2 regions of the Streptomyces kaniharaensis genome follow, and region 1 is predicted to be linked to the other one. Evidence: predicted binding sites of a transcription regulator. Region 1 holds the regulator's gene; the other holds the start of a gene.
The links. The regulator HspR, encoded in region 1, represses chaperone genes until heat shock. The targets are predictions, from matches to a motif close to TTGAGNNNNNNNNNCTCAA.

Region 1 (4,352 bases):
TTATCGGGAGCGAACTGATCGTCCATCGGGCGGTGCGGTGGCGTCCAGGTTTGAGAGGTGTCATCTGGATGCCTGGCAGAGAGATGACATGGTCCCCGGACTTGCGGCAACATGGGTGCAGGCGTTTCATTGCCACTCATTTGCGCGATCGCAGGCTTGAGGGAAGGGACGAGCGTATGTCTCGTATACACCGGTACGTCCGAAAGGTCGTATTGCCGCTCGTCGCCGGGCTGACTGCGGTCCTGGCGGTTGCCGCCGGGACGGTGGGGAGCGGGTATGTCGAGGAAGAGCAGGCGAGTGCCACGGCCACCGTTGTCGCGGCCGATACGCACTGGACCTGAGTCGGCTGACCGAGCGTCACGAGATCTCGTGGTTCTCGGGATCGCACACCTTATGACTCGGTCGCTTCGGGCTGTTCGTCGTGGCCCGGAGTGGCCCGTCCCAGGACATATCCCAACTGGAAGAGCGATTCGACGTTGTAGTCCTCCCGCATTTCGGCGAGATGGCGGGCCAGTGTCCGTTCGCTGATTCCGAGGCGTCGCGCGATGACGCGATGGTTGGTGCCGGCGAGCAGCAGGTCGATGATGGTTTGCCGGAGTCGGGAGACGACCTGCTGCGGCACGGTCGTCGCGCCGTCGAATTCGAGAGCTCGACTCCAGTTCCGCTCGAATACCTCTTCCACCAGGTATTCGATGACGTACTGGTCGTGGATGAATGCGGCCAGGTCCATGTCGTCGGCTGCCGGGATAACGGCAAGTCGCCGGTCTATGATGATGAGCCTGGTGTAGGGCTCGTCAAGCGTTCTGAACTGCCATCCGGCAGCGGACAGCGTTGCGACGTAATCGCGCGTCGGCTGATGGTAGCGAGTGCTGGCGTGATAGATCGTTCGCATGCTGGCGCCCATTTTGAGCCTGGCGAAGTCATAGTCCAGTCCGGCGGCCAGTACTTCGGGCGGGCGCGGGCCACCAGGCTGCATGGCGAGTGCTTCGTCCGGGCCGTCCGCCTGGGCCTGAAGGATGCGCTGATTTATCAGAGCCTTCCCTCGCACGTATTCGATCGGACCTCCCTCCTGCCCTCGTGAATGAAAGGCTTCGGCGAGATCGCCGAGGTCGGCGGGGAGTGCGACCGCCCGTGTCAGCAAATCGAGGGCCTGGCGCTGCCAGGTGAGGCTCATTCTGTTGGAGAGCTGGGCCGGATCGACTGCGGCATAGAGGCCGGGTTCATCCATATCCGGCACCAGGAGGCCGAGCGTGACCAGCTCGTCGAATGAGGCGGCCTCCTGTGGACTGTCTTCTCTCCGGGCGGCCTTGCCATTCCCCTCGATGGTGGCCAGATACAGGGCTCGGGCGTTGGCTGACAGAGCGCGGGGCCTGTCCGGCATGATTCCTGCCTGCTCGCGCCCGTTCATCCCCGTCTCCTTGTCGTAGACCGGACAAAATTGCCAGAGAAACACGACTGTGCTCTGCAACTGATCCTAAAGTCTGACTGGCCACCCGGCCGAGCTTCGCAGGTGCCCGGAGCGCAGCAGTGTTCTCGAGACGGCACCCTCTCACCACACGCAAGCCGCCGGCACCCCCCGAACAGGAGGGGCCGGCGGCTTGTTGTGTACGGGCAGGTCAGCGCTTGGGGCGCCAGACGACCAGGGCGCTCGACTGGGGAGTCGGGGGCTGGTACGGAACGAGGTCGCGGCGGTAGGAGGCGTGGACGGCGGCCTCGCGCTGCTGGAGCGCGGCGGCGGCGCCTTCGAGTGAGTCGACCAGTTCCCCGATGCGGGCCTGGAGAGCGGTGACCTGGTTCTCCAGCTCGATGATCCGCTTGATCCCCGCCAGGTTGATGCCCTCGTCCTGGGAGAGCCGCTGGACCTCGCGCAGTTGCTGGATGTCGCGGGCGGAGTAGCGGCGGCCGCGGCCGGCGGTGCGGTCGGGGCTGACCAGGCCGAGACGGTCGTACTGGCGCAGCGTCTGCGGGTGGAGGCCGGAGAGCTCGGCGGCGACCGAGATCACGTACACCGGGGTGTCCTCGGTGAGGACGTACTGCGGCGGTGCCGCGGGGCGCCTGGTGCGGCGGTGGCCGCCGGGCAGGCCCTCGCCGAGGCCGGGGCCGATCGGGCTGTCGGGGGTCATCGGGGACATCTGGTCGTCACGCTCCCTCCGCCGCCCGGAACAGGGCGGCTCGCGGGTCGTCGGAGGCGGTGGCCTCGCGGTACTGCTCCAGGGCGCTCAGCGCGTCGCCGGTGACGTGCTGCGGCACCACGACCTCGACGGTGACGAGGAGGTCGCCGCGGGTGCCGTCCTTGCGGGTGGCGCCCTTGCCGCGGGCGCGCATGGTGAGGCCGTTGGCGCTGCCCGGGGGCAGCTTGAGCTTCACCGCGGGGCCGTTGAGCGTGGGCACCTCGATGGTGCCCCCGAGGGCGGCTTCCGGGAAGCTGACCGGGACGGTGACGGTGAGGTTGTCGCCCTTGCGTCCGAAGACGGGGTGCGCGTCGACGTGCACGGTGACGTAGAGGTCGCCGGGCTGGCCGCCGCGTTCGCCCTGGGCGCCCTTGCCCTTGAGCCGGATGCGCTGGGCGTCCTGGACGCCGGCCGGGATGCGGACCTGCATGGTGCGGGCGGAGCTGGCCCGGCCGCTGCCGTGGCAGTCGGTACAGGGGTCGTCGACGATCATGCCGCGGCCGCGGCAGTCCTTGCAGGGCTCGGAGAGCGCGAACGCGCCCTGGCCGCGGCTGACGGTGCCGGCGCCGACGCAGGTCGGGCAGACCCGCGGGGTGGTGCCGGACTTGGCGCCGGTGCCGTTGCAGGACCGGCAGGGGGCCTGGCTGGTCATCCGTAGCGGGACGGTCGCGCCGTCGACGGCCTCCTCGAAGGAGAGGGTGACCTCGGTCTCGACGTCGGCGCCGCGCCGGGGTTGGGCCTGCCGGCCGCCCCGGTTGAACAGGCCGCCGAAGACGTCGCCGATGCCGCCGCCTCCGCCGCCGCCCTGGCTGCCGCTGAAGAGGTCGCCGAAGTCGAAGCCGTAGTTGCCGCCGCCGGGGCCGCCGGAGCGGAAGCCGCCGTTGGCGAAGAGGCTGCGGGCCTCGTCGTACTCCTTGCGGCGCTTTTCGTCGGACAGGACGTCGTACGCCTCGGAAATGTCCTTGAACCGCTCCTCGGCCTTGGCGTCACCCTTGTTGGCGTCGGGGTGGAACTCGCGCGCGAGCTTGCGGTAGGTCTTCTTGATCTCGGTGGCGGTGGCGTCCTTGGGCACGCCGAGGACCTTGTAGTAGTCCTTCTCGACAAAGTCCTTGCCACTCATGCGCCCACCTCACTTCGCTCGGCAGCCGCTTCGCGCCACGCGCACCTGCTAACGGCGCTCCCCCGGCCGCGGGCCGGGGAGACCCCCATGCTGCGCTCGCTCACGGCTCCCGCCACCTCCCGATGTCCATCGTCACTGCGCTGTCAACAGCGTGGCCGCGGTGGGCCGCTGCCGACAGCGCGCTGCGGAGCCGGCCGCCTGAATTGCCGGCGTACGACTCCGCAGCGCACTGGTTGTCAGCTGTCACTGGTTGTCAGCTGTCCGAGCCACCGTCGGTCTTGTCCGACTCGCCGGACTTGTCCGTGTCGGCGTCCGGCCCGGCCGTGGTCTGGGTGCCCGGCTGGGGCTCCGCGACCGCGACCATCGCCGGGCGGATGATCCGCTCGCCGATCCGGTAGCCGGGCTGGAGGATCTGCACACAGGTGTCCTCGGTGACGTCCGAGGAGTAGCTGTGCATCAGCGCCTCGTGCATGGTCGGGTCGAAGGGCTCGCCCTCCTTGCCGAACTGCTGGAGGCCCAGCTTGGCGACGACCGTCTCCAGCGACTCGGCGACGGACTTGAAGCCGCCCGTCACCTCGCCGTGCTCGCGGGCCCGGCCGACGTCGTCCAGGACCGGGATCAGGGACTCCAGGATGTTGGAGACCGCGATCTCGCGGACGGTGAGACGGTCCCGCTCGACCCGCTTGCGGTAGTTCTGGTACTCGGCCTGGAGGCGCTGGAGGTCGGCGGTGCGCTCGGTGGCCTCGCGCTTGGCCGCGGCCAGCTCCTCGGCACCCGAGGCGTCGGAGCCGGCGGCGGCCTCCTCGGCCGCCTTGATCACGGCTTCCTCGGCGGCGGAGTCGTCGCCGGGCTTGCCGCCCTTGTCCGTCATGCCGCACCGCCCTTGGGCTTCTCGTCGTCCACGATCTCGGCGTCGACGACGTCGTCGTCCTTGCCGTGCGGGGCGTCGCCGGCGGGGGCGGCACCGGCCGCGTCGGCGTTGGCGTAGAGGGCCTGGCCGAGCTTCTGGGCGGTGGTGGAGACCTTCTCCGAGGCCTCGCGGATGGCCGCGATGTCCTCGC
Region 2 (4,352 bases), 880 kb from region 1:
GCGGTGAGCATCAGCACCGGTACCGGACGCTGGGCCTGGATCCGGCGGCACACCTCGAGGCCGTCGAAGCCGGGCAGCATGATGTCCAGGACCACCAGGTCAGGCTGCCAGGTGTGGAAGCCGTCGACGGCGCCGGGGCCGTCGTGGGCCACGGCGACCTTGAAGCCCTCCGCGCCCAGCCGGGCCGCGATCGACTCCGCGATCGTGGGCTCGTCCTCCACCACCAGCACTCTGCGCTGGCTGCTCACCGTGCCGCCGCTGTTGCTGTTGTCCTGCTGAATTTCTGTCACGGTCACGCCACCGCCCCCAGGGCTGCGGGCCGGCCACCTGTGGGGATGGCGGGGCTCCGCTCGTAGTCTTGTTCCGTCGTGGACTGTGTGCCGGGTCCGCCGTCCCGTCGCGTGCGCGGATCGGAGGGCGGAGGTCGGCCACCCGCTGGTCCCGCGCGCCTCGCAGCGTACGGACAGCGGCTGCCTCCCGGCAGGTGGACCGGGTGATTCCGGCCCGTGGGCAGGTTCCGGCCCGCTCTCGGACCCACTCACGAGTGGGCACGGGCCGATACCTTACCCGGCGATTTTTCACGGCGTAACGGTACGTATGCATTCGAGTTGACGCCAAGTCGCCGGTCAGGGCCGCTACTGACGGGTCAATCGGGAGAAGGTCTGGACCAGCGCCGGGAATCCGGCCGGGCGCCCGGTTTGCCGTCTTCACGGGCTTTTCCCAGCTGGTTCTCAGAACCTCGACGTAACGTGATCACGACTACGCCCCGCCGGGTGGGATTTCCGGCGCGCGCCGGTACGTTTGGGCAGCGACGGAAGCCGGTGGCTGCGGGCGTGGAGCGGAGGCGGCATGGCTGGACTGCGGCGAGGTGCCGAACCGGGCGGGCCGGGGCCGTACGCCGGGCCGCCGTTCGGGATGCTCCGGTACGGGCTGCGCACCGCGGTGGTCGACTGGCTGCTGGCCCGGGTGCCGACGCCGCGCCGCAACCCTTTCGCCCTCGCTTATCTCGCCGTGGTGGGCGCCACCACGACCTTCGGCAAACTCGCCGATCCCGATCTCGTCCTGCGGCTGCAGGAGGCTTCGAGTTCCGACGGTCACAATCTCCTGCACCACCCTTTGCGCGCGTTGCTGTTCAGCGGTTTCTGGGTGGCCGGCCAGGTGTGGATGCCGTACCTGTGGGCATTCGCCTTCACCGTCGCCCCGCTGGAACGCCGGGTCGGGTCCGGGCGGGCGGCGGCGGTGTTCGCGATCGGGCACGTCACGGCGACGCTGCTGTCCCAGGCGGTGGTGATCACCGCCGTGGAGACCGGGCGGCTGGAGTCCGCGGCCATGGACTACCTGGACATCGGCGTCAGCTACGGCGTGCTGGCCAGCCTCGGCGCGCTGGCCGGGCTGCTCTCCCGGCGCGGGCGGCTGCTGGCGCTGGGCGGCGCCGCGGCGCTGATCGCCGAGCAGATCGCCACCGAGAACGACGTGGTCACCGCCGTGGGCCACCCGGTGGCGGTGCTCACCGGGGTAGTGCTGTGGCGCTGGCTGCGACGCGGGCCCGGGCGCCGGCTGCGGCCGGCCCCCGTCGAGGCGCCGGGGGTCGGATCCGCGCCCGCTCCCTCGCCCGGCGGAGCGCCCGTGCTGGACGCGGGCTGACTCGTTCGCGTGGTTTTTGACGGACCGTTCCACAGGCTTTCTTGTTCGCTCACGGCGAACACAGGGCGGGGAACATTCGGCCGTCGCCAAGCCTTAGTCAGGTCGACTCAAGTTCACTGACTGGGGAGAGATCATGGCATCGACGTCCACACCGCTCACCCTGCCCGTGCTGCCGCTCGACGACGAGGTCGTCCTGCCGGGCATGGTCGTCCCGCTGGACCTGAAGGACACCGAGGTGCGCGCCGCGATCGAGGCCGCCCGCGCCGCGGCCACCGGCGTCGGCAAGCCGCAGGTCCTGCTGGTTCCGCGGGTGGACGGCTCGTACGCGGCGGCCGGCACGCTGGCCGCCGTCGAACAGGTCGGCCGGCTGGCCGACGGCCCCAACACCGTCGGCCAGCCGGCCGCGCTGGTCCGCGCCGTGCGCCGGGTGCGGATCGGCGTCGGCACCACCGGGCCCGGCGCCGCGCTGTGGGTGGAGACCACGCCGTTCCGGGAGTCCTCGGTGGGCACCCCGGTGGCCGGCCGCGCCGCCGAGCTGGTCAAGGAGTACAAGGAGCTCTCCACCCAGTGGCTGCGCAAGCGCGGCGCCTGGCAGATCGTCGACCGGGTGGCCCAGATCGAGGGCGTCGGCGAGCTCGCCGACAACATCGGCTACGCGCCCTTCGTCACCGCCGAGCAGAAGCTCAAGGTGCTGCTGGAGGCCGACCAGGTCGCCCGCCTCGAGTACGCGCTGACGCTGCTGCGCGACCACCTCGCCGAGGAGGAGGTCAACGACACCATCCGCAGGGACGTCGAGGAGGGCGTGGCCAAGCAGCAGAAGGAGTTCCTCCTCCGCCGCCAGCTGGAGGCCGTCCGCAAGGAGCTCGCCGAGCTGAACGGCGACCCGGCCGACGAGGAGGGCGACTACCGCGCCCGGGTCGAGGCCGCCGACCTGCCTGCGATGGTCCGCGAGGCCGCGCTCAAGGAGGTCGACAAACTGGAGCGCGCTTCCGAGCAGTCGCCCGAGGGCTCCTGGATCCGCACCTGGCTGGACACCGTCCTGGAGCTGCCCTGGAACGAGCGCACCGAGGACGCGTACGACATCGCCGGCGCCCGCGCGGTGCTGGACGCCGACCACGCGGGTCTGTCGGACGTGAAGGACCGCATCGTCGAGTACCTGGCGGTGCGAAAGCGCCGGGCCGATCAGGGGCTCGGGCTGATCGGCGGGCGCCGGGGAGGCGCGGTGCTGGCGCTGGTCGGCCCGCCCGGGGTCGGCAAGACCTCGCTCGGCGAGAGCGTGGCCCGCGCCATGGGCCGCACGTTCGTCCGGGTGGCGCTCGGCGGCGTCCGGGACGAGGCCGAGATCCGCGGCCACCGGCGCACCTACGTCGGCGCGCTGCCGGGCCGCGTCGTGCGGGCGATCAAGGAGGCCGGCTCGATGAACCCGGTCGTCCTGCTCGACGAGATCGACAAGGTCGGCTCCGACTACCGGGGCGACCCGGCCGCCGCCCTGCTGGAGGTGCTGGACCCGGCACAGAACCACACCTTCCGGGACCACTACCTGGAGGTCGAGCTCGACCTCTCCGACGTGGTCTTCCTCGCCACCGCCAACGTGCTGGAGGCCATCCCCGAGCCGCTGCTCGACCGGATGGAGCTGGTCCGGCTGGACGGCTACACCGAGGACGAGAAGGTCGTCATCGCCCGCGACCACCTGCTCCCGCGCCAGCTGGAGAAGGCCGGGCTCGGCGACGAGCAGGTCACCGTCGACGAGGCGGCGCTGCGCAGGCTCGCCGGGGAGTACACCCGCGAGGCCGGCGTGCGGAACCTGGAGCGTGCCATCGCCCGGGTGCTGCGCAAGCTCGCCGCCCAGGCCGAGCTCGGCGAGCGCGAGCTGCCCGCCGCGATCGGCGTGGACGACCTGCGCGCCCTGATCGGCCGCCCGCACCACGTGCCGGAGGCCGCCCAGGAGCCGGCCGAGCGGCGCACCGCCGTCCCCGGCGTGGCCACCGGCCTCGCGGTCACCGGCGCCGGCGGGGACGTCCTCTACATCGAGGCCTCGCTCGCCGACGCCGAGACCGGCGGCACCGGGCTGACCCTCACCGGGCAGCTGGGCGACGTCATGAAGGAGTCCGCGCACATCGCGCTCTCCTTCCTGCGCTCGCGCGGCGCCGAGCTGGAGCTGCCGGTCACCTCGCTGCGCGACCGCGGCGTGCACCTTCACGTCCCGGCCGGGGCCGTCCCCAAGGACGGGCCGAGCGCCGGCATCACCATGACCACCGCGCTGGCCTCCCTGCTGTCCGGCCGCAAGGTGCGCACCGACGTGGCGATGACGGGCGAGGTGTCGCTGACCGGGCGGGTGCTGCCGATCGGCGGGGTGAAGCAGAAGCTGCTCGCCGCCGACCGGGCCGGTGTCACCACGGTGATCATCCCCAGGCGCAACGAGGCCGACCTGGACGACGTCCCGGCCGAGGTGCTGGAGCGGCTCACCGTGCACCCGGTGTCGGACGTCCGTGAGGTCCTCAAGCTGGCCCTGGAGCCGGCCGAGGTCCTGGTCGCCGCCTGACGGGCGCTCCGGCGGAATTGCGCCGGGCGACCGCGACTGGCGGCGACTGACCGGGGGACGGCATCACGCGTGCGACACTGCGGAGATGCCGTCCCCCACTCAGCGCGTCCTGGCCAGGGTGCCGGCCCGGCTGCGCCCGTTCCTGGTGCGGCACCGCAGGCTGGTG

Region 2: lon (endopeptidase La) is a predicted target of HspR. The motif match lies at 1,737-1,755, and genes of this name have one in related genera.

The regions. Positions count from the first base shown of each region.
Region 1 covers NZ_WBOF01000001.1:2,960,716-2,965,067, forward strand. Annotated here, with positions in the region: gene F7Q99_RS13540 (helix-turn-helix domain-containing protein) at 392-1,408, opposite strand; gene F7Q99_RS13545 (heat shock protein transcriptional repressor HspR) at 1,617-2,132, opposite strand; gene dnaJ (molecular chaperone DnaJ) at 2,140-3,291, opposite strand; gene grpE (nucleotide exchange factor GrpE) at 3,545-4,162, opposite strand; gene dnaK (molecular chaperone DnaK) at 4,159-4,352, opposite strand, start outside.
Region 2 covers NZ_WBOF01000001.1:3,844,894-3,849,245, forward strand. Annotated here, with positions in the region: gene F7Q99_RS17395 (response regulator transcription factor) at 1-290, opposite strand, end outside; gene F7Q99_RS17400 (rhomboid-like protein) at 850-1,644, shown strand; gene lon (endopeptidase La) at 1,778-4,186, shown strand; gene F7Q99_RS17410 (GtrA family protein) at 4,272-4,352, shown strand, end outside.